4 regions of the Clostridium sp. D5 genome follow, and region 3 is predicted to be linked to each of the others. Evidence: predicted binding sites of a transcription regulator. Region 3 holds the regulator's gene; each other region holds the start of a gene.
The links. Region 3 encodes Rex, which represses fermentation and respiration genes when NADH is low (regulators of the CRP and FNR family bind a similar motif). Its sites were predicted from a motif close to ATTGTTAANNNNTTAACAAT; they were not measured.

Region 1: a site for Rex is predicted at 3,135-3,154, ahead of adhE (bifunctional acetaldehyde-CoA/alcohol dehydrogenase). Genes of this name have one in related genera too.
Region 2: a site for Rex is predicted at 2,717-2,736, ahead of HMPREF0240_RS08705 (glycerol dehydrogenase). Genes of this name have one in related genera too.
Region 4: a site for Rex is predicted at 1,740-1,759, ahead of fucO (lactaldehyde reductase). Genes of this name have one in related genera too.

The regions. Positions count from the first base shown of each region.
Region 1 is NZ_GL870809.1:574,583-579,468, reverse strand. It holds gene HMPREF0240_RS02530 (aminoglycoside phosphotransferase family protein) at 1-3, opposite strand, end outside; gene adhE (bifunctional acetaldehyde-CoA/alcohol dehydrogenase) at 457-3,075, opposite strand; gene HMPREF0240_RS02520 (L17 family ribosomal protein) at 3,407-3,943, opposite strand; gene HMPREF0240_RS02515 (DNA-directed RNA polymerase subunit alpha) at 4,069-4,886, opposite strand, start outside.
Region 2 is NZ_GL870811.1:74,843-79,728, forward strand. It holds gene HMPREF0240_RS08700 (molybdopterin cofactor-binding domain-containing protein) at 1-1,418, shown strand, start outside; gene HMPREF0240_RS08705 (glycerol dehydrogenase) at 1,591-2,691, opposite strand; gene HMPREF0240_RS08710 (acetyltransferase) at 2,905-3,393, opposite strand; gene HMPREF0240_RS08715 (peptidoglycan binding domain-containing protein) at 3,771-4,886, shown strand, end outside.
Region 3 is NZ_GL870814.1:193,671-198,556, reverse strand. It holds gene alr (alanine racemase) at 1-910, opposite strand, end outside; gene HMPREF0240_RS14440 (bifunctional ADP-dependent NAD(P)H-hydrate dehydratase/NAD(P)H-hydrate epimerase) at 907-2,412, opposite strand; gene HMPREF0240_RS14435 (redox-sensing transcriptional repressor Rex) at 2,496-3,140, opposite strand; gene HMPREF0240_RS14430 (ABC-F family ATP-binding cassette domain-containing protein) at 3,464-4,886, shown strand, end outside.
Region 4 is NZ_GL870811.1:340,479-345,364, forward strand. It holds gene HMPREF0240_RS09830 (peptidoglycan-binding protein) at 1-7, shown strand, start outside; gene HMPREF0240_RS24300 (hypothetical protein) at 479-619, opposite strand; gene HMPREF0240_RS09835 (TetR/AcrR family transcriptional regulator C-terminal domain-containing protein) at 1,067-1,624, shown strand; gene fucO (lactaldehyde reductase) at 1,807-2,955, shown strand; gene HMPREF0240_RS09845 (transglutaminase domain-containing protein) at 3,057-4,283, shown strand; gene HMPREF0240_RS09850 (carbamoyl phosphate synthase small subunit) at 4,503-4,886, shown strand, end outside.

The DNA of each region.
Region 1 (4,886 bases), on a different contig from region 3:
CATATGCTATACCTCCTGATTTTGTTGCCGCTCTTTTTAAGTTGGTTTTATTATACTACAACTTTTTGGGCAATGTAAGACCTCCAGGAGAATTTTGTGCATTTTTTAACTATCTTTTTTTTGCTTATTTTATTGTTAATTATTTGACAATTATTATAATACTACAGAATCCGGGTTTTATTGGGGTTTCTTCCGCATGATCACTCCCCACTTGGCTTCAATCAAGCAAAAAAGCCTCGGAGTTTTCCGGGACTTTTTTAATTTTAAGAACGTGGTGCTAATGCACCACGCTCTTAATAGTGAGAAAAAATTTATATCCAAAAGGTACACCTTGTTCTGCAGCTTTGCTGCAGAACCGCCGCAGGGCATGTGTTACGTGGCGCCCTTTGGGTATACCTTATTGCTATATCCACGGACCCGCATGATACGGAGTCTGTCAGTAAAAGTTTGAAAGGCTTATTTGCCGTAGTAGCACTTCAGATAGATTTCCTTAATTTCCTTCAGTAAAGGATATCTCGGGTTAGCCCCTGTACACTGGTCGTTGAATGCCTGCTCTACCATGTCATCCAGTGTATCGAGGAAGTACTTCTCATCAATGCCATAATCTTTGATGGTTTTCTTAATTCCGATCTGCTCTTTTAATACTTCCAGTTTTGCAACAAAGTTGTCGAATACTTCCTGGTCGTCTTTCCCTGTGCATCCTGCAAAACGTCCTAATTCAGCGTATCTTTCAAGTGCATGTGGGTACTGGTACTGTGAGAATGTACCCATCTTTGTCGGAGCCTCAACTGCGTTATATTTCATAACCTCTGTCAGGAGAACAGCATTTGCAACACCGTGTGGAAGGTGATGGAAAGCTCCCAGTTTATGTGCCATGGAGTGGTTCAGTCCGAGGAACGCATTTGCAAAGGCCATACCTGCCATACAGGAAGCGTTTGCCATCATCTCACGTGCATAAGGATCGTTTGCTCCATTCTCATATGCTGACGGAAGGTAATCAAACACTCTCTTAACAGCCTTCATTGCCAGGCCATCTGTGTAATCTGTTGCCATGATGGATACGTATGCCTCGATCGCATGTGTCATAACATCGATACCGGAAGCACTTGTCAGGCCTTTTGGCTGGGTCATCATATTGTCAACATCCACAATTGCCATGTTCGGAAGCAGTTCGTAGTCTGCAAGCGGCCATTTAACGCCTGTCTCTGCATCTGTAATAATTGCGAATGGTGTTACCTCGGAACCTGTTCCTGAAGAGGTCGGGATTGCTACAAAATAAGCTTTCTCTCCCATTTTCGGGAATGTATATACTCTCTTGCGGATATCCATGAAATCCATTGCCATATCTTCGAAGTTTGCTTCCGGGTGTTCGTACATTACCCACATGATCTTTGCTGCATCCATTGCGGAACCGCCGCCCAGAGCGATAATGGTATCAGGCTCGAATTCTCTCATCTGATCTGCACCTTTTTGTGCACACTGCAGAGTCGGATCCGGAGCTACTTCGTAGAAGCATGTATGCTGAATTCCCATTTCATCCAGTTTTGCTTCGATCGGAGCTACATAGCCGTTTTTGTAAAGGAAGGAGTCTGTCACGATAAACGCTTTTTTCTTGTGCATAATCGTTCCAAGCTCATCCAGTGCTACCGGCATACAGCCTTTCTTGAAGTAAACCTTTTCAGGTGTTCGAAACCAAAGCATATTCTCTCTCCTCTCAGCAACTGTCTTAACGTTCAGTAAGTGTTTTACCCCAACATTTTCAGAAACGGAGTTCCCGCCCCATGAGCCGCATCCCAGTGTAAGAGACGGAGCCATCTTGAAGTTGTAAAGGTCGCCGATACCGCCGTGAGAAGAAGGTGTGTTGATCAGTACACGGCATGTTTTCATAGCTGCTGCATGTTTTGCAATTTTCTCTGCCTGTGCCGGATGGATATACAGAGAAGCTGTGTGTCCATATCCTCCGTCTGCCACGAGCTGAGCCGCTTTTTCCAGAGCTTCATCAAAAGTTTTTGCTTTATACATACCAAGTACGGGAGATAATTTTTCATGTGCAAATTCTTCTGAGATGTCGACTGATTCTACTTCACCAATCAGGATCTTTGTATTTTCCGGAACATCCACTCCGGCCATTTTTGCAATTTCATAAGCTGATTTGCCCGGAATCTTGCTGTTCAATGCTCCATTGATAATGATCGTCTTGCGAACTTTATCCAGCTCTGCTCCCTTTTTCAGGAAGTAGCATCCGCGGTAAGCGAATTCTTTTTTGACTTCCTCATAAATGCTGTCCAGAACTGTTACAGACTGCTCAGAGGCGCAGATCATACCGTTGTCAAATGTTTTGGAATGGATGATGGAATTTACTGCCATCTTAACATCAGCTGTCTCGTCGATAATAACAGGTGTGTTTCCAGGTCCTACTCCGAGTGCCGGCTTGCCTGAAGAGTAAGCTGCTTTTACCATTCCTGGTCCGCCTGTTGCAAGAATGATATCCGAATCCTTCATAACTGTATTTGTAAGTTCAAGAGAAGGTACATCAATCCATCCGATAATTCCTTCCGGAGCTCCTGCTTTTACGGCTGCATCCAGAACAACTTTTGCCGCTTCTATTGTACATGCCTTTGCAGCCGGATGAGGGCTGATGATGATTGCATTTCTGGTCTTCAGACAGATCAGTGTTTTGAAGATCGCTGTTGAGGTCGGGTTGGTTGTCGGGATAACTGCAGCTACCAGACCAATCGGTTCTGCAATTTTCTTTATTCCAAATGCAGCATCCTCTTCGATCACGCCGCATGTTTTTGTATCTTTATAGGCATTGTAAATGTACTCTGCCGCATAGTGATTCTTTATGACTTTATCTTCTACGATACCTCTCTGTGTCTCTTCAACTGCCATTTTCGCAAGCGGAATACGCATCTTGTTTGCGGCCAGGGCTGCCTCGTAGAATATCTTATCTACCTGTTCCTGGGTGAAAGTAGCAAATACTTTCTGTGCTTCACGCATAGCTTTCATTTTTGCTTCGAGTGTTTCCACGCTGTCTACAATCTCAGGTACTACGACCTTTTCCTTCTTTGCCATTTCAATTTTTCCTCCCGTAATTGAATTGTTTTTCTTAATTACAGGTTTTAGTTTACTCTATCGTTAAATAATTGTCAATATAGCTTTTGTCAAAGTTTTAACGTTATTTTTTTAACATTTGTTGTGTAAATTGCACAAAAACAAGTACAATCTGCAATTTTTCGGTTTTCAATTACCGCTTTTTTCCATTCTATTCCTGATCATTCACAGGCATTTAAAAAACAAAAACCGGCGGCTGCAGAAAGCATTTTAATAAAAATTACTTTCTGCGGCCGCCGGACCGTATCATTATTTATGAAAATTTATAATCTCTATAAACTTTTTTCCGGAATTATACTAATTCAATCAGCACTTCCATAGCTGCATCACCTTTACGCTGGCCAATCTTTACAATTCTTGTGTAACCACCGTTGCGGTCTGTATACTTAGGAGCGATCTCTGAGAACAGCTTCTCCGGCAGATCAACTTCTTTTGTATTTCTTTTCTTGCCTGCAGCAGCTGCCGGAACTTCCTTTACAGGATAAAGAACCTTCAGCATCTCTCTTCTTGCGTGAAGTCTGCTTGGCATATCTTTCTTAATCTTCTTGTCTACTTCATCGTATACAGTAACTTTTTTTCCGTCAACTACTTCTTTGACTCTCTTGCCGTCTTTGTCTTTACGTGCAACCTTTGCTTTTACTGTAACTTCTTCGTAATTGTCTTTTTCTTTAACAGCCATAGCAATTAATCCCTCTGCTACTTTGCGGATTTCTTTTGCTTTAGCTTCTGTTGTAACGATTCTGCCGTTGTTCAGCAGTGCTGTTACCTGATTTCTGATTAAGGCTTTTCTCTGGCTGGATGTTCTGCCGAGTTTTCTATACTTTGCCATTGTTTTAATCCTCCATTTTCAAACATTTGGTTATGCATCTTCGGGCTTATTAATCAAATGCTCCTGCCATACTCTTCGGGCTTACTGACAGGATAATTCAAATAATAATCAATATGGTACGGTGATTATTCATCACCCTGGTTGAGCTCAAGATCTAATTCCTTCAGCTTGGCCAGCACTTCTTCCAGTGATTTACGTCCAAGGTTACGCACCTTCATCATATCTTCCGGTGTCTTGTTGGTAAGTTCCTCAACGGTGTTGATGCCGGCTCTCTTCAGACAGTTATATGAACGCACGGAGAGTTCTAATTCATCAATGCTCATCTCCAGTACTTTCTCTTTTTCGTCATCTTCTTTTTCAATCATGACTTCCGCAGCCTGAGCAACTTCTGAAAGGTCAATAAACAGCTTCAGATGCTCGCTGAGTACTTTCGCAGCAAGGCTGACAGCCTCGTCCGGGAGCAGTGTTCCTTTTGTCCATACGTCCAGTGTCAGTTTGTCATAGTCAGTAATCTGGCCGACACGTGTATTCTCTACTGTGAGGTTCACACGTTCTACCGGAGTATATATGGAATCAATTGGAATTACGCCAATCGGTAAGTCTTCATTTTTATTCTTGTCTGCGCTTACGTATCCTCTGCCTTTTGTAATGGTAAGTTCCATATACAGCTTGCTGTCTTTGCCACCGCTTAAGGTAGCAATGACCTGATCAGGATTCATAATCTCGATATCGGAATCCGCCTGGATATCAGCGCCTGTTACAACGCCTTCTCCTTCAAATTCGATATATGCGGTCTTGACTTCGTCTGATTCTGATGTATTCTTGATTGCCAGTGATTTCAGATTCATGATAATCTCGGTTACATCTTCTTTTACACCCGGAATGGAACTGAATTCGTGCAGGACTCCGTCGATTTTAACAGAACTGATGGCTGCTCCCGGAA
Region 2 (4,886 bases), on a different contig from region 3:
AGTCCTTTATTGCGTCTTCACCAAGACATGAGATGGAGGTCCATGTCCGTGTAGGCGCAGATAAGGCGGGGATTATCAAAGGGATTGACGTCTATACACTGTCAAATACGGGGGCATTCGGGGAGCACGGTCCGACTACGGTGGGGCTTTCCGGCCATAAGTCTATCCCTCTCTATGGAAAGGCGGAAGCATTCCGCTTTGTCTATGACGTGGTCTATACAAATGTTATGTCCGCGGGAGCTTATAGGGGATATGGGGCTACCCAGGGGATTTTTGCAGTGGAGTCCGCTGTCAATGAACTTGCGGCAAAACTGGGCATGGACCCGGTTACACTGCGCGAGCTTAATATGGTAAAAGAAGGCCAGAAAATGCCTGCCTATTATGGAGAAACGGCCAACAGCTGTGCACTGGACCGCTGTCTGAAACGGGCAAAAGAGATGATAGACTGGGATAACAAATATCCATGCCGCGATATGGGCAACGGGAAAGTCCGGGGTGTTGGAGTCGCGATGGCAATGCAGGGTTCAGGAATCTCAGCCGTAGACACGGCGTCCGTGGGCATCAGGGTAAATGACGACGGTTTTTACAGCCTCATGATAGGGGCTACGGATATGGGAACCGGATGTGATACCATATTGGCACAGATGGCAGCAGAATGTCTGGAGTGTGAGCTGGAGGACATCATTGTGCATGGAGTCGATACCGATTCTTCTCCATATGACTGCGGTTCTTATGCGTCCAGTACCACCTACGTGACAGGCATGGCAGTCGTAAAGACCTGTGAGACACTGCGGGAGAAGATCTGTGCCAGAGGGGCCGCGTATCTGGGCTGCTCTTTGGAAGATGTCGAATTCGACGGAGAAAAAGTGCTGGATCTGAAGAATGGCAGGAGCATATCAAGAGCAGATATCGGCAATCGGGTTATGTGCAATAACGAGCAAGCGCTCTATGCCAGCGAGGCATTTACCTCACCGGTATCCCCGCCGCCATTTATGGTAGGAATGGCGGAAGTGGAGATCGACAAAGAGACGGGACAGCTGGAGCTGATAGATTATGCCGCAGTAGTAGATTGTGGAACCGTAGTCAATCCAAACCTGGCCAGGATCCAGACAGAAGGAGGAATCGCTCAGGGAATTGGCATGGCCCTCTACGAGGACATTGTTTACAATGAAAAAGGTAAGAATTACAGTAATTCTTTCATGCAGTATAAAATCCCGAGCCGGCTGGATGTCGGCGACATCCGGGTGGAGTTCGAGAGCAGCTATGAGCCGACCGGACCTTTCGGGGCGAAATCCATAGGCGAGATCGTTATTAATACACCGCCGCCGGCGATTGCAAACGCAGTGCAGAATGCGACGGGAGTCATCGTGCGTGAACTGCCTATAGATGCGGAAAAGATTTACAGGGGGATGCGGTAAGTCAGGCAGCCAGAGAGCGCCTGCCCTGAGAGGTGAACCTGCCCCAGTGCGGGAAACAGGGGATGCCCTTTTCCTGAGTACATTACTTATAGAAAACGGCTAAATGGAGATCCAATCGGATATCCATTTAACCGTTTTTTAATTATATTTTATGCTTTCAAACAGGGGAGCTCTAATCTTCTCCTAAAAAGTAACGTCCGTATGCGTCTGCCGCTTTGATTGCTGCACATACACTTTCCGGAGTGACTTCAAAAGGCATGTTATGTAAAGTGTCTGTCTCTGCGCATGCTGCCGCTGCAACTGCCATGAGCTTTTCATCGGTTACTTCTTTGAGCCCAAGTTCTTTTAATGTTACAGGAAGTCCCAGTTCGATGCAGAAATCAATGATTTCCTGCAGCTCTTCTGCCGGAATATTTTCGAGTACAAGCTGAGTGATTGTTCCGAATGCTACTTTTTCACCGTGGTACATGTGGTGGCAGTCTTCCAGTACTGTCAGGCCGTTGTGGATCGCATGTGCTCCGGCAAGTCCGCCGCTCTCAAAGCCGATTCCGCTCAGCAGGGTGTTGGCCTCAATTACTTTTTCTACGGCTGTGGTGCATGCTCCGGCTTCCAGGGCAAGTTTAGCTTTTACACCTTCCTCCATCAAAGTGTCAAAACATAATCTGGCCAGAGCCATTGCTGCGGAAGTTACTTTGCCGCCTGCGCAGGTGGATGCTCCCTTTGCCTGTACGGCTCTTGCCTCAAAATATGTAGCGAGAGCATCTCCCATACCGGATACTGTTAAACGCACCGGAGATTTGGAGATGATATCTGTATCCATCAATACCATGTTCGGATTGGCCGGAAGGAATAAGTACTCCTCAAATACGCCTTCGTCTGTGTAGATAACAGAAAGCGCGCTGCATGGAGCATCTGTGGATGCGATGGTGGGGCAGACGAGAACCGGTGTATGTCCATAATATGCAACTGCTTTAGCCGTATCCAGAATCTTGCCGCCGCCGATCCCGATTACAAGATCACAATGTTCCTTTTTCAGTATCTCTGTCAGGCGGTTGATCTCATTTTTGCTGCATTCACCGTTAAAATAATCGTATATGATTTCAAAATCCTGACCTGCAAAGCTGCTGTCAATAATATTCCCGATACGTTTGTAGCCGGATGCTGTAATAAGAACCAATGCTTTTTTCCCATATACCTTTGCGTAGCTGCAGAGCTTTGCCATTTCTTTAGAACCCTGTACGTATTTACCTGGGCTGATTAAAATATTAGCCATTTGTATACCTCCTGTTATAACCAAGTGTGTTATTTTTTTGACAATCATATTATGCACTGATTCTTTTATAATGTCAATCCAATGCAAAAAAAAATCTCTAATATAAACACCTTCCGAATGGAATGTACACGCAGTGAGGCGGGCAGATACCATGCTGTGCATTCCATTCGGTAGGCGTGGATTTTGTGAGCTGCCCTGTCTGCAGGCGGCTGATTACTGTAATTTTTTTTGATAGGCCAGGCGCTCGCTTCCATCCTCCAGAAAGATGACCCCGCAGTATTTAAACCCGTTTTTATCCAGCATATGCTGCATAACTACATTGTCTCTGTGCGTGTCTATGCGAAGATTCGAGCACTGTTCAAGCGCCCAGTTCAGACAGAAAGATGCGGCTCCGCGAATGGTGCCATCAGAAGTGATCCTGTGTACAACTCCATAGGGGGATTCATCCAGCCATTGGCCGTTGTATATTTTGGTATAGGTATCATCACGCCCCATTCTGTAATAGAAGGCGGCAATGATTTTGCCGTGTTCTTCACAGACGTAACTGTTTCCATTATCAATATCCTGTGCCAGCAGCGCTTTTGGGGGATAGGTGTTGCCCCATTGGGTGGGATTTCCGTGGCTTGTCATAAACATTCTTGCATTCTCATACATATTCAGCAGTATATCCAGGTCTGCCAGTTTCGTTTTTCTTATTTCCATAATTGTTATTACCTTTCAATAGCGATAAAATCTATAAAATTTAAATTGCATACTATGTAAAATATCTGCAATTTTAGTGACGGTATTGATGCGCTTGGAATAAATTACACACATATTTTATTTTAAAACGTTTCGAATAATTTAGCAATTAGAAAAAATACTGAAAATTTGCATCCTTTTGCCTTGAAAATCCGTCTATTTAATGTAATGATATTATCATATAACCAAGGGCACCCCGTAATCCATGCCTTTTAGGTGGGGCTGCGGCTAAGCGGCAGAATAGTGTATACCAGGGGGAATCCCGTAACACATGCCTTTTGGGCGGATCTGCAGCTTGACTGCAGAATAAAATATTACTTAAGAGGAGGGCACATAAGATGAGCGGCAAAAAGAAGGCGTTGCTTGCAGTGGGGATAGCAGCTGGCATTATAATTTGTATTTACGGTGGTATATCTATTTATTTCATGAGTCATTTCTTCCATAACACCAGGATCAATGGTGTAGATTTTTCCATGAAAACGGCAGATGAGGCCGAACGGTATTTTGCGGGGCAGATTGACGGGTATGCGTTGAAGGTCACTCCAAAAGAGGGTGACAGCGAGGAGATCAGCGGGGCATCCATATCCATGAAGTATAAGAAGAGCAAAGAGCTGGAAAAAGCACTGAAGAAGCAGGGGGCGTTTCTCTGGCCGTCTATGTTCTGGAAAGATCACACGGTAAAGCTGGATCTGGGCTTCGATTACGATCATAAACAGCTGGAGGAAAAGATTCAGGAGCTGAAATGTTTCCAGAATGAAGAAAAGATCGATCCGGAAAGTGCAAAGCCGGAGTTTAACGGGGATAAATTTGTCGTAAAGCCGGAAGTGCTGGGAACAAAAGTGGATCAGGATCCGCTGAAGGAAAAACTGATTCAGGCAGTGCAGGGGCTGGAGACCGAGTTCAGCCTGGAGAAGGAAGAATGTTATCTGAAGCCAAAGTATACTGCGGACTCAAAAGAGGTTGCTGCGGCGTGCGACACTCTGAATAAGTACTGTGGGGCAAGTATTACCTACGACATGGCTCCGCAGAAAGAAGTGGTGGACAAGCAGCTGATTTCCACGTGGCTGTCCTGGGATGAGAACATGAACGTTACCTTCCATGAGGATAAAGTCAGGGAATATATGAATGGATTTGCTGCAAAATACGAGACACTTTACGGGACGCGCCCGCTGACCACCCCATGGGGGAAAGCAACAGAGGTGAGCGGTGGTACTTACGGCTGGGCAATTGATGAGGCATCTGAGGCAGAAGCTCTGATTGCAGGGATCAAGGCCGGAGAACAGACGACGAAAGAACCGGTTTATGAACAGCGCGGGGCAACACATGAGGCCCAGGACTGGGGGAAGACATTTATTGAGGTGGATTTGAGTGCACAATATATGTGGTACATTGTGGACGGCAATGTCGCCTTCGAGACAGCCGTGGTAACCGGGAAGCCTTATGAGCACTCCACG
Region 3 (4,886 bases):
GGATCAGTACATCCGCCTTGTTGGAAAGCCCCCTGGAATACCCGTCGCCATAGCCTACGGGGATAGTGGCTACCTTCATTCTTTTTGGTGCCGTAAACGTGCCTCCGTAACTGATAGAAGTGCCGGCTTCTACTTCTTTCACAAAAGTAACGTGGCTGATCAGTTCCAGGGCCGGTTTCAGATCCACAGCTTTTTGAGAAACTTCATCAGACGGGTACATTCCGTATGTGGAAATCCCGGCCCGGACCAGATTGTGTTTCATGTCCGGGAAATCAATAATCCCTGCGCTGTTGTCGCAGTGATAATATGTAATATCTGCCCCCTCCGCCTCCAGGGCATCCTTCATCCATACAAATTTTTCGTGCTGCTTATACGTATAGCTCTTATCAGTCTCATCGGCTTTGGCAAAATGAGTGAACATTCCTTCCAGTTCTATATTCGGAAGCGAGCTGATCTCCCGGATAGCCTTTACACTGTCCGTATCGGGAAGGAACCCGAGTCTTCCCATTCCGGTATCAACTTTTATGTGGATGCGGACCTTCCTGCCAAGTGCAGCTGCAGCTTTTGATATTCCTTCGGCTGTCTCTTTCATATATACAGTGGCGCGGATATCATTGAGAATCATCTCCTCATACTGCTCCGGGAAAATGCATCCGAGCACAAGAATCGGCTTTTTTATCCCTTCCTTTCGAAGAGCAATGGCCTCTTCCAGGCTTGCTGTGGCGTAGCCCCATATATAATTATTCTCCTCAAACATCTCTGCTATGGGTACGGCGCCGTGGCCGTATCCATCCATCTTGATGACAGCAATGATCTGAGCACCCTCCCCGATTCTCTGTTTCATCTGCTCCATATTATATGCTATGGCATCCAGGTCTACCCTGGCATATACCCTGTTAAACTGTTTCATCGTTTCATACTCTCCTCTGTTCTTTTTAAACAGGCGCCGATCCCTGCTATCAAATCTTCTGCCAGTACACTGTAGGATCCTCTGGCGGATTTGGCTTCATCTCCTGCGCAGGCGTGCAGATACACACCGCAGACAGCCGCTTCATACGGATGCAGTCCCTGTGCCAGCAGCCCTGCAATCACTCCTGCCAGTACATCACCGGACCCGGCCTTTGCCATAGAGCTGTTTCCTGCTGTATTGACAAATGTCTGACGGTCCCATTTGGCCACAATTGTGCGGGCATCCTTTAAAGCACAGACGACACCGGCCTTCACAGTAAATGCTCTTGTCATTTCAAAACGCTTTTCCTGAAGTTCCGCAACAGAACATCCCAGCAGCCCGGACATCTCTTTCATATGGGGTGTCAGGATAATGGGACGCTCCCGCTCTTCCAGCAATTCGGGATGGCAGGCCAGTATATTCAGTCCGTCTGCATCTATCACACAGGGAGTCTTAACTTCCTTCATAACCTGTGTTGCAATACATTCCGATGTGCGGCTCTTTCCCAGCCCGCAGCCCATGCATACCACATCGGCCCAGGCAAGGAGTTCCCCAAGGGATTCTTCTTCATATTCTGTATAGGTGCTGACAATAGCTTCCGGTAAAAGCTGCTGCAGGATCACCCTGTTATCTTCATGTGTATAAATCTGTACAAGACCGGCACCGCAGGTATATGCCGCTTTTGCGCTGAGATATGCAGCTCCCGACATGCCCCGGCTTCCGGTAATCATCAGAATCTTTCCATAAGTGCCCTTATGAGAATTGGGCTTTCTGGAAGGAATCAGTTCCGGCAGATCCGATTTTTCAAATGTATAACAGACACCCGGCTCCTTTTCAAAAAGTTTCCGGCTGATTCCGATCGCCACGGGAATCGTTTTTCCTGCATACTGATGCCCCGGATGAAGGATGCATCCGAGCTTTTCGCACTCAAAAGTGACTGTCAGATCGGCGCAGAATGCCGTGCCCAGTACATTTCCAGTAGCGGAACAGATACCGGAAGGGATATCGACAGCAACCTTCTGCCCCGGCAGATCATTCATCTTTTTAATATTTGCTGCATAAGCTCCCAATACTTCTCTATTGAGGCCTACACCAAAGACGGCATCCACTATAACAGTATATTCCTGCCTGCTGATTGTTGTTACTATAGGAACACCGCATTTTTCAGCGATTTTCATCTGCTGTCTGCAATCCGGAGTCATAGACGCTTCATTTCCAATAAAAGCAGCTTCTGCCTGACATCCCTTTTCCTTTAAAAGGCGGGCAATCGCAAAGCCATCCCCTCCATTGTTGCCGGAACCGCATACAACCAGCGTTCTCTGTGTATTGATCTTCTCCTGTTCCATGGCAGTCACTGCCGCCAGTGCAGCACGCTCCATCAGCACCATAGAAGGAAGTCCGATTTCATCAATTGTATAGTTGTCTGCTTTCTGCATCCATTCGCCGGTAGGCAGATATCTCATAAGATCACTCTCCTTACTTCTCTGAAAACGAAACAACGTGTAAAAAAGGCACAAAGCCTTTGTTACACGTCTTGTGTTGTCGGTTATTTCTCATGTTCCTCATTATAACGACTGATATTATATGACAGCTTCATTAAGCTGTCATATAAATGTACGCTTTCTACAATTACGTCATCCGGTAAGTGCAGGTCTGTATGTGCAAAATTCCATATACCCTTAATCCCGTTCTCAACAAGCATATCGGCCACTTCCACCGCTTTTGACTTTGGAATTGTAAGTGCAGCGATCTCAATATCCGTATTTTTGACAAATTGTCTCAGATCATCCATCATACGGATCGGTATTCCGCGTATTGTTACGCCTTCCAGCCTTGGGTTAACGTCAAAAATACCCTGCAGTATAAATCCGCTCTTTTCAAAAGCCGCGTAATTGGCAAGTGCCTGTCCCAGATTCCCGGCACCTATGATGATTACGTTATGTTTTCGGTTTAATCCAAGAATCTTACCTATCTCGGTATAGAGATACTTGACATTGTATCCATAACCCTGTTGTCCGAAACCACCAAAGTTATTTAAATCCTGGCGAATCTGAGATGCCGTGACACTCATCTTCTTACTCAGGTCATTTGATGAAATACGTTCTACTCCTGCATCCAGCAGTTCTCCCAGATATCTGTAATATCTTGGCAGCCGTCCAATTACCGCACGTGATATCTCTCTATCTTCCACAGCTATCGCCCTCCAAACTTAATCTAGGTTATATTATATAGAATTGTACGGACAAAGTCAAATTTTTAGTTGTATTTTAAACTATTTTCGTTATAATGGAATAAGTATGTAAATTTTGGACAAAGAGCAGGACTTGGCGGTTATTGCATACCCAGAGGGCATCCCGTAATGCATGCCCTTCGGGCGGGTCTGCAGCACAGCTGCAGAATAAGGTATACCCAGAGGGCACCCCGTAATGCATGCCCTTCGGGCGGGTCTGCAGCACAGCTGCAGCATAAGGTATAACCGGCAGGCCTGATACTGAAGAGAACAGGAGGTTTCTAATGATACTGGCATGTCATAATCTCAATAAGGCATTCGGCGGACAGCTCATCGTCAGAGATGGTTCCTTCCATATAGAAGACAGGGAAAAGGCGGCTCTGGTCGGGGTAAACGGGGCTGGAAAATCCACCATATTAAAAATGATTGTGAAGGAAGAGCCTGCTGACAGCGGTGAATTTGTACTGACAAAGGGGAAAACACTCGGATATCTTGCACAGCAGCAGAATCTTGAGGGCGGCCGTTCCATATATGAGGAAGTAAAAACAGCGAAGGCGGATATTATAGAGCTTGAAAACCAGATCCGCTCGATAGAAAAAGAATTAAAATCACTGACCGGGGAGGCACTTCAGGGCAGACTTGACACCTATCACAGAATGATGTCAGAGTTTGAGGCACAAAACGGTTATGCTTACGAGAGTGAGCTGACAGGAGTCCTGAAGGGTCTGGGCTTTCAGGAGGCGGATTTTGATAAAAAGACTGACACTCTCTCCGGCGGGCAGAAAACAAGGGTCTCTCTGGGCAAGCTGCTTCTTACAAAGCCCGATATTCTGCTTCTGGATGAGCCTACGAACCATCTGGACTTAAATTCAATCACCTGGCTGGAAACATATCTGCTCAATTATCCTGGGGCTGTATTTATTGTATCCCATGACCGTTTTTTCTTAAACCGTGTGGTTACAAAAGTAGTGGAGATAGAAAACGGAGCTGTGAGGATGTATTCCGGCAACTATAAGGCTTATGCGGATAAGAAGCAGCAGATCCGGGATGCCATGATGAAAGAATATCTGAATCAGCAGCGGGAAATCAAGCATCAGGAGGCCGTCATTGAGAAGCTACGTTCTTTCAACCGGGAAAAGTCCATTAAGCGGGCGGAAAGCCGCGAGAAACTGCTGGACAAAATGACGTTAGTTGATAAGCCTCAGGAGGCAGCAAAGGATATACATTTTTCCCTGGAGCCATCTTCCTTAAGCGGCAACGATGTACTTTCAGTGGAAGGCCTGTCTAAACGCTTTGACAGCCAGACCTTATTCCAGGATATCAGCTTTGACATAAGACGCGGCGAACATGTGGCGGTCATTGGAGATAACGGAACAGGTAAAACCACTCTTCTGAAAATTATTAACCAGGTGGTTCCTCCGGATACTGGCTCTTTTACGTTGGGATCTAAGGTGAAAATCGGTTATTATGACCAGGAGCATCATGTACTGCATGATATGAAAAATATATTCGAGGAGATTTCGGATGACTATCCTTCCCTGAATAATACGCAGATCAGAAATACTCTTGCGGCTTTTCAGTTTACCGGGGATGATGTATATAAACGAATTGGTGATCTGAGCGGCGGCGAGAAGGGGCGCGTATCACTGGCAAAGCTGATGCTTTCCGAAGCAAATTTTCTGATATTGGATGAGCCCACCAACCATC
Region 4 (4,886 bases), on a different contig from region 3:
GGGTTGAGGTAGGGGCGGTTCCGGCGGCTGGGTAATTCAGATCGGGAGGCACTAACTCATACGGTTGGGATTCCGACAATTTCCATTCGCCGTCCGCATACCCAGCCCAATCCGTTTCTCCCGTGTTCCGCCTCTTCCTGTGAACCATGCTTTCCATCCGTCCGGGTGCGCTCAGCTAAGTGAAACAGGGGGCGGGAATCCTCCGGGGCGGGGTGTGGTGTTTCTGGACACGTAGAGCGCGCGCTAGAAGCCGTTACAGAAAAAAAGAGGCAGCTGATGGATAGGATTTGATGTCTCACATCAAATCCTAAAGCCGTCTGCGGTGTGAAATTCATCAGAATTTCACGCCAAATACGGCTGTTCCATCAGCTGCCTCTTTTTTTCTGTTACGGATTCTAAGCAAACGGAAAGTGTCCAGAAACACCATACCCCGCCCCGGAGGATTCCCGCCCCCTGTTTCACTTAGCGACCCCCTAGCCTACTCCCCTTCACGCCCCGGAACCTCATCGGGTATGATATTTTCCAGGCTTGATTTCCCCGGCAGATCGATTTCGGGTATATTATCGTCATCGTATACATTTGCCTCTGTTGTCTTTGAGGGCATTTTGATCTCTCTCATGGTACAACCTCCTTGCACTTTTTTGAATAGTGTGTGCAAAAACGATGGAATTATACACAAATACAGCTCTATTCTGCTAGAGAATAAAGCTGTAGGAAGTTTACGCGCTCCTCACGATTCATTCGGACAAATTCTGTGAAATCTACATCTACAAAATACATAGCCTGTCCACAGCAGAGGGCGTGTGATTGATTGTTAGTATAATGGTATCTTTTGCATTTTATACAATAAAATACATGCATCATTTGTATCACTCCTTTTTGCTATCATACCATAAAATAAGGAATGTGGAAATCAAAAAGTTGTTAAGGATGAGAGTTTTGTGTGATGGAGAGAAAAAACAAACCTAGATCATAATATACATTCCTTCCCTGGACAGGGGGTTTTATGAAGAACAGCCTTGAAGTTTGAGGGAACCTAAATTATAATTTTATTGAGGTGATCAGCATGGAGAACGGGGATAGGACAAAGCAAAAATTTGTGGCAGCTATGACAGGGCTTATGAGGGTCAAGCCGCTGGACAAGATTACTGTGAAAGAGATTGTGGAGAAAAGCGGTATGACACGGCAGACATTTTACCGGTGTTTTATGGATAAATATGATCTGGTGAACTGGCATTTTGAACGCCTGGCGGAAAAGTCTTTTCTGCAGATGGGAGTCAGCCTGACTCTGCGGGAGGGGCTTGAGAAAAAGTTTCAGTTTATTAAGAATGAACAGGTATTCTTTGCGGCGGCCTTCCAGTCTGAAGATTACAATTCCATTGTCGCTTATGACTATGAATGCATATTGCAGTTTTATACGAATATCATAGAAAAGAAGACGAAAAAACCGCTGGATGAGGATATCCGGTTTCTGCTTGAGATGTACTGCAGGGGCTCCATATATATGACCGCACGGTGGGCCAGAAGAAACATGGATCTGTCTCCGGAAAAGATGGCAGATCTGCTCATACAGGCGCTCCCGCAGCCACTGGAGGATTTGCTGTCTGAATTGCAGCCCGAATAAGGATGGAGAAATGATTTTCGATGTGATAAAATGAATGAGAGCTGTTCAGAATTATAAACAGTTACGATAAATGTTACATAGCCGCCATTTTGTAACTTGTCCCTGTGTGCCCAGGGTTGTTATAATTATAACAATCAATGATGTCACAAGACAATCTACAAAATGTAAAGGAGAAATGAGCTATGTCAAACAGATTTATTTTGAATGAAACATCTTATCACGGAGCAGGGGCAGTGAATGATATTGCAGCGGAAGTTCAGGCAAGAGGATTTCAGAAGGCATTTGTGTGTTCCGATCCTGATCTGGTTAAGTTCGGGGTTACACAGAAGGTACTGGATGTGCTGGAGAAAAATGGATTGGCATACGAATTATATTCAGATATTAAGCCAAATCCGACGATTCAGAATGTGCAGACGGGCGTAGCCAGCTTCCGGGCATCAAGCGCAGATTATATCATCGCGATCGGCGGCGGTTCTTCCATGGATACTGCAAAGGCTGTTGGTATTATTATTACCAATCCAGAATTCGAAGACGTCAGGAGCCTGGAGGGAACGGCACCCACGAAAAACAAATGTGTGCCGATAATTGCAGTTCCTACGACAGCGGGTACGGCAGCGGAAGTTACAATTAACTATGTGATTACAGATGTAGAAAAGAACAGAAAGTTTGTATGTGTTGACCCCCACGATATTCCCATCGTGGCAGTGATTGACCCGGATATGATGTCCAGTATGCCGAAAGGGCTGACCGCATCTACGGGCATGGATGCACTGACACATGCAATTGAAGGGTATATTACAGCCGGAGCATGGGAACTATCAGATATGTTCCATTTAAAATCTATTGAGATTATTGCACGCTCTCTGAGAGGCGCAGTTGACAATACGCCGGAGGGAAGAGCGGACATGGCGCTGGGACAGTACGTGGCAGGGATGGGATTCTCCAATGTAGGTCTGGGAATCGTGCATTCTATGGCACATACACTCGGTGCGCTTTATGACACACCTCATGGTGTGGCAAATGCGATTCTCCTGCCAACAGTGATGGAATATAATGCAGATGCAACAGGAGAAAAGTACAGAGAGATTGCAAAAGCCATGGGTGTGGAAGGAACCGATAATATGACACAGGAAGAGTATCGCAGGGCGGCAGTGGATGCAGTAAAGAAGCTCTCCGCAGATGTCGGAATCCCGGCAGATCTTAAAGGTATTGCGAAAGAGGAGGACATTGAGTTTTTGTCTGAATCCGCTTATGCAGATGCCTGCAGGCCGGGCAATCCGAAGGAGACTTCCGTAGAGGACATTGCGGCTTTGTTCAGATCTCTTCTGTAGGCAGCTTTCCCGCCATACCGGTGGGTCCCTGTGCATTTTGAATAAGGGCGGCAGCATTGTACCCGCAAAGGCATCGGGAAGCAGCAGAACGGGGAAGAAATATGGCGAGAAGAAGGAATAAAAGAAAAAAATGGCCGGTCGTGGCCGGGATCTTTATTATAGTGTGCATTTTTTCGGGTTTGGGGGCAGCGGCTTTTAAGCGGCTCCCAGGCCTTTTTGCGTCTACAAAAGAGGTTATCGAGACAGTAAAGATCAATGTGGAAAAGACGACAAGCGTTCCCTTCGAGGAGGTCAGAATTCCGGAGGATGATGTGGCACAGGGCTACTATTATCAGCAGCTGCCCGAGGAGGAACAGAATCTGTATAAAGAGCTGTATCAGGGGATGACGGATTTCTCAGAAACGGTCTACATGCATTCACCAGATGTAGAGAAACTCAAGAAAGTATGTCAGTTTATTTTCAGCGACAGGCCGGAGCTTTTCTGGTGTACGGGGGAGATGCAGGTGACCAGCTATGCGGATTACTCGGAAGTACAGCCGGTTTACACATGCACGCTGGAAGAGAAGGAACAGAAGCAGTCCCAGATCGATACCGCAGTGGCCGAATGCTTTTCGGGGATTAACGGGAACACGTCGGAGTATGATAAGATAAAGTATATTTTTGAATATCTGGTAAATACAGTAGACTATAATATGGAGGCCCCTGATAATCAGAACATTTACAGTGCTCTGGCGGGAAAAGCATCCGTGTGTGCGGGATATTCCCGGAGTGCACAGTATCTTCTGCAGAAGGCGAGGATTGAATGTATTTACGTAACCGGTACGATTCCGGGACAGGGGGCACATGCATGGAATATCGTCAAATGTGACGGGCAATACTATCAAATGGATGTAACCTTCGGAGACCCTGTATTCCTGGAGACAGAGAGCGGGGAAAATCTGCCGGAAAAAAGTATCAACTACGATTATCTCTGCTGCAGCGACGCGGAGATCATGAAAAATCATACCATGGATACAACGGTCAGCTATCCGCCGTGCAGTTCCATGGATCTGAATTATTATAAACTAAACGGCATGTATTACGAGGACTTTCAGCCGGACCAGCTGCTGAAAAACATGAACGATACGATTTACAGCAAGGCGGCATCTTTTACATGCAAGTTTGCAAATGATACACTCTATCAGCAGGCACATGACAGTGTGCTGAACGATCTGGTGCAGAGAGCGGCCCAGAATCTGCTGGAACATTATGGGCTGGAGTCAGTGCAGTACACCTATATAGAGGATGAAACGATGAACAAGATCACGATTTTCTGGAACTATCAATAAATATTCGGTAAATTGTTACAGAATGTTGTTTAAAAATTTTGTTGAAATCTGTTTTCAAATGTAGTATAATCTTTACAATTTGAGAACGAGGGCGCTCTGGAATGAAAGACTCCAAGAGTGCCTTTGTCATGCAAAGCCAAAGACCCCGCAGCAGGCTGCCGGGCATCAAATCTGCAGTGCAGTAAGCTGCGGGGTACAATGAAGGGAATAGGTGAACAGATGAAAGCGTTTCTGATATTGGAAGACGGAACCGTGTTTACAGGGAAAAGCATTGGTTCGAAAAGAGAGATGATAAGTGAAATCGTATTTAATACCTCCATGACAGGGTATTTGGAAGTATTGACTGACCCTTCTTATGCGGGACAGGCCGTTGTTATGACATACCCGTTGATTGGGAATTACGGAATAACACCTGACATGGAGTCAAAGAAAGCATGGCCGGATGGATACATCGTGAGGGAACTGTCCAGACTGCCAAGCAATTTCAGGTGTGAAGGAACGATACAGGATTTCCTGGAAAAGCAGGATATTCCGGGGATCGCCGATGTGGATACCCGTGCCCTTACTAAAATATTAAGGGAAAAAGGCACCATGAATGGTATG